DNA from 2 places in the Vreelandella piezotolerans genome. Region 2 is predicted to be linked to the other one. Evidence: predicted binding sites of a transcription regulator. Region 2 holds the regulator's gene; the other holds the start of a gene.

Region 1 (2,461 bases), 1.2 Mb from region 2:
AGGCGCACTACCATGCGGGCAAAGCGCCTATCAATGCGGTAGAGGGTTTCATCCGCCAAATACTCGGCTGGCGCGAATACGTGCGCGGGCTCTACTGGACGCACATGCCCGGGTACAAACAGGAGAACCAGCTAGGCTTCACCCGCGAGCTGCCCGCGTTTTATTGGGACGCCAACACCGACATGCGCTGCCTGCAGCGCGCCATTCAAATGACCATCGACAACAGCTATGCGCACCACATCCAGCGACTCATGGTCACCGGCAACTTTGCCCTGCTGTGCGGCGTCAAGCCCGAAGCGCTGTGCGACTGGTACCTCGCCGTCTACGCCGATGCCTGCGAGTGGGTCGAACTGCCTAATACCCTCGGGATGGTACTGCACGCCGATGGCGGTTTGATGGGCTCCAAGCCTTACTGCGCTTCGGGTAAATACATCGATAAGATGTCTGATCACTGTCAGCACTGTCGCTACTCGCCCAAACAGATGACCGGCCCCAAAGCCTGCCCTTTCAACAGTCTTTACTGGCACTTTTTGGAAACCAATGCGGAACGGCTCAACCGTAATCCACGAATGAAGCTCATTTATGGCTCGTTAGGACGCATGAAAGAGGAGAAGCGCGAGGCCATTCGCCAGCAGGCCGAGCAATTCCTTGCCAAACTGCCAACCAGTAAAGGCTACGGCCAACCGGCGCATACGAAGGGCTATGCCTCTGCTGCCCAACACGCTTCCTCTACATCTAACTCGGAGAACCGCTCATGAGCCGTTTCGCAGCGCTGGATGCCCAGGCTCCGGTCACGCTCTACCATGACGGGGACTGCCCCTTTTGCCGAGTGGAAGTCGCTTGGCTCGCCAAACACCGCCATCGGTCTCGCGTTCGGCTGGTCGATATTCAGAGCAGCGAGTTCAAGCCAGACGAGGTCGGTCGCAGTTTCGACGCCATGATGGGCCAACTGCATTTGCAAGATCAAGAAGGGAGGTGGTTCATCGGGATGGACGCCAGCCGGGCCCTCTATGCGGTGTTGGGCTACCGGCGGCTGGTAAAGCTATCTTACTTACCGGGCCTGCGCAGCATGATGGATGCAGGCTACCGTTTCTTTGCCCGTCGCCGTATTCGGCTGGGGCGATGGTGGGAAAAACGACAGGGTAAAACCGTCAGCTAATACAGCGGCTGGATCAAAAGACGAGCGGCATACGCGAGGTCAGCGGCGCACTATAATGAGCGTCGCGGCCAATCACCTCATCTTGAGGCACGTGCTGCACTAAGTAGGCGCGATGGATACCCGCACGCTTGAGCTCTAGATAAACGTCATCCAGTGAGCGAAACAGCATCGGTTTACCGCGCTGCATCAACATGTGGCGCTCACCTTCTACATCTTCAAGCTCGACTTGGTAAAAACGACTACCCGAATGGGTAATCACACGGATTTCAAAATTGTCGTGATTCACGACGAACTGTTTCAGCGCTTTCAGTTCCATGGTTCCCTCCTGTTATTGGTCATCGTCATGGAACACAGCATGAAGCGGCTCCATGACAATCATATTACCTTGGCACTAACTGCCTAAGACGGCAATAACAGGGAAGAGTTCCTGTCTCAATCGTCAACTAACGGTCGACTTATTGATACTCGGAGGGGTCGATTGCTTTGCCCAGCGAGTTACGATCGATCCAGTTCCCACCTTTGGTCTCTTTATAGCGAAACACCACTTTGTCGCCTACAACGACGGGGAGTTCAGCATCTTCGGTTTGGTAGCTGTACTTCTCCCCCTCCACCACCAAAAAGTAGCGATAGAGATCGGGCATGCCCAGCCACTCTTTGAAAGGGCCTTCGCGCTCTAGCGACTGGAGTTCACCACGGCCTTCCAGTTTCGGAAGACGTTTGCGGTTACCGCGCCTAAAACCACCTGCCATTTGTTACTCCTGTCTCTCTATCTGCTCGAGGCGAACTACTCATGAGGGTGCGCATTATACGTTCTCCCCCATGACGCTCAAGTTAATCGCCAAACGCCTCGCCATAGCTATCGGGCGCCAAATCCTCGAAGCGCGTGTATTTACCAATGAAAGCCATGTGAACGGTGCCAATCGGCCCGTTACGCTGCTTACCGATGATGAGCTCCGCAATGCCCTGATTATCTGGGTTGTCCGGGTTATACACCTCATCCCGGTAAACGAAGGCAATGACGTCCGCATCCTGCTCGATCGCGCCCGACTCCCTCAAATCCGACATCACGGGGCGCTTGTTGGGGCGCTGTTCGAGCGAGCGGTTAAGCTGCGAAAGCGCCACGACCGGGCAGTTGAACTCCTTTGCCAAACCTTTCAGAGAGCGTGAGATCTCAGAGATTTCCCCCGTGCGGTTTTCGGAAAAGCCAGGGATCTGCATCAACTGAAGATAGTCGATCATGATCAGCGCCATGTTGCCGTGCTCACGCACGATACGGCGCAGTCGCGAGCGCATCTCATTGGG
Region 2 (2,461 bases):
GTGAGACGCGGGATATGGACCGGATCGATCCCTTCACCGTCGTCGTCCACTTCGATGCAGGCACTGCCATTGGGCAGAGCCGCCCAGCGGAGCGTGATTTGACTTCCCTCCGGCGTATAGCGCACTGCGTTGAATGCCAAGTTGGAGATCGCACTGCGCAGCTCCTGCTCACTGCCGATTAGGCGCGCTTCGCAATCGAGTACGATCTGCACGCTGTGTTGCTGGTGAGACAGCGCCAGCGCATCGCGGCGAATACTCTCCAGCATCGGCCCGACGGCAAGCGGCTGGTGATCTTCTCCCCCTCGATCGATTTCGAGCCTAGAGAGCAGTAGCAGGTCGTTGACCAAGTTCTGCATGCGCTTGGTCTGCTCCTCCATTTGACCGATGCCTTTGCCCAAACGGGGCGGCAGCAGCTCTTTCAAATCGCCATAGGTTTCCAAGTAACCCGACAGCACGGTCAGCGGTGTGCGCAGCTCGTGAGACACGTTGGCTACGAAGTCACGGCGCATCTGTTCGAGGCGATGCAAGCGCGTAATGTCCCGGGCCATGACCAAGCGCTCGTCATCACCATAGAGCGTGATTTGATACTGCAGAATACGCCGCTCATCGATGGGTGAGGTGAGTGTTAGCGGCTCGCCATACTCCCGGGCATTGAAGTAGCTAATGAAGCGTGGGTCGCGCAGCAAGTTGGTAATATGCTGCCCGCGGTCATGGGCGGTTTGCAGGCCCAACATCTCGGTAGCCGCGCTGTTCCACCACTCTAAATCACCATGCCGATCCAGCATCACGACGCTATCACGCATCGCCTCCGAGGATTCCTGAATACGCGCAAGGGTCGCCCGCAGGCGGCTTTGCGTGATGCGTTGGCTCTTTTGATAGCGGTAGAGACGATCGAAAAGCTCACCCCAAAGCCCCGTTGCCGCGGGCGGCTCATCGTGAGGGTGAAGCGTCAGCCATTGGAACAGCGCCTTTAATTGGCGCAAGTGATAAATCAAACAGAATAAGAGGCCAGCGGCGAGCCCCACACCGGGATACCCCACCAGCCACCCCAGGCACATGCCCAATAGCGCCAGCCAGGTAATGCGCCACCATTCACGGCTCCACAGGCGCACGACTACACCCGAGCAGAGAAACGATACCCAGTGCCCCGCACTGTTTGAATCAAATTCTGGTGCGCCTCCCCTAGCGCCTTACGCAACCGGCGAATGTGCACGTCCACCGTGCGCTCCTCTACGTACACGTTGCCGCCCCACACCTGATCGAGAAGCTGGCTACGGGTATAGGCACGCTCTTGGTGGGTCATGAAAAACTGCAGTAATCGATACTCGGTAGGGCCCATCTCTAGCGCCTTGCCATGCGCGCTAACACGATGGCTCACCGGGTCTAACAGCAGCCCATTGATTTCGATGGGATCTTCCACGCCGCGCGGGGTCGCCCGACGCAGAACGGCTTTCAGGCGCGCTACCAGCTCACGGGGCGAAAACGGCTTGGTGATGTAATCGTCGGCGCCCGCTTCCAGACCTTGGATCTTATTATCCTCTTCGCCCTTGGCGGTCAGCATGATGATCGGCAGTTCCGCAGTAGCCTCTTCGCGCTTGAGACGGCGTGCCAATTCGATGCCGCTGGTGCCAGGCATCATCCAGTCCAGCAGCAGCAGGTCGGGCTGATGATCTACGACCATCGCGTGGGCATCCTGGGCGTTATCCGCTTCAAGCACGCGATAGTCAGCCATTTCCAGCGCCACAGCGATCATCTCGCGAATGGGCGCCTCATCATCGACGATCAGTACGGTCTTGGCGGTCATTCCAGGGCCTCACGGTGTGCTAAGAAAGCTCATGTATGCGAAAACGGTTCAATGACATGTCTGTGACGATAACACCATGACTTAATGACAATTCTATGACACCCAGCAATATTAGCCAGCCACGGGCCACTCGCTTAGAGCAATGCCGGTAAAGACCAAGAGCCCCGACCAGTGATTATTCAAAAACGCTTGGAAACAGCGATCACGCTCCCGGTGAACGATCAAACGCTGTTGATGGGCAAAGGTTACCGCCATTCCGACCACACCGAGCCAGAAGAAACCGCCCAGGCTCGCCATCAGCCCCACCCAAATCAACAACGCTAGGGTGGCAAGCTGCAGCAAGCCAATGATGAGACGGTCGGCACTGCCAAACAGCACCGCCGTGGATTTGATGCCGATCTTCAGGTCGTCATCGCGATCGACCATGGCGTACTGGGTATCGTAGGCCACTGTCCATAGCACGTTAGCGCTGAACAGTAGCCACGCCACGAGTGGCACCTCGCCGAGCACGGCGCCAAACGCCATCGGAATCGCCCAGGAGAACGCCGCCCCCAGGACCACTTGGGGAAAGTGGGTATAGCGCTTCATGAAAGGATAAATGAACGCTAGCAGCACACCGCCGAAGGAGAGCAGCACGGTAAACCAATTGGTCAACAG

What was found. The regulator PhoB, encoded in region 2, activates phosphate uptake and scavenging genes when phosphate is short. The targets are predictions, from matches to a motif close to TGTCATANNNNTGTCANA.
Region 1: GYM47_RS12055 (DUF6482 family protein) is a predicted target of PhoB. The motif match lies at 1,527-1,544, and genes of this name have one in related genera.

Annotation. Positions count from the first base shown of each region.
Region 1 covers NZ_CP048602.1:2,627,665-2,630,125, forward strand. The annotation lists gene GYM47_RS12045 (cryptochrome/photolyase family protein) at 1-758, shown strand, start outside; gene GYM47_RS12050 (thiol-disulfide oxidoreductase DCC family protein) at 755-1,159, shown strand; gene GYM47_RS12055 (DUF6482 family protein) at 1,173-1,475, opposite strand; gene GYM47_RS12060 (hypothetical protein) at 1,615-1,908, opposite strand; gene dnaB (replicative DNA helicase) at 1,991-2,461, opposite strand, start outside.
Region 2 covers NZ_CP048602.1:3,794,629-3,797,089, forward strand. The annotation lists gene phoR (phosphate regulon sensor histidine kinase PhoR) at 1-1,112, opposite strand, end outside; gene phoB (phosphate regulon transcriptional regulator PhoB) at 1,115-1,804, opposite strand; gene ubiA (4-hydroxybenzoate octaprenyltransferase) at 1,916-2,461, opposite strand, start outside.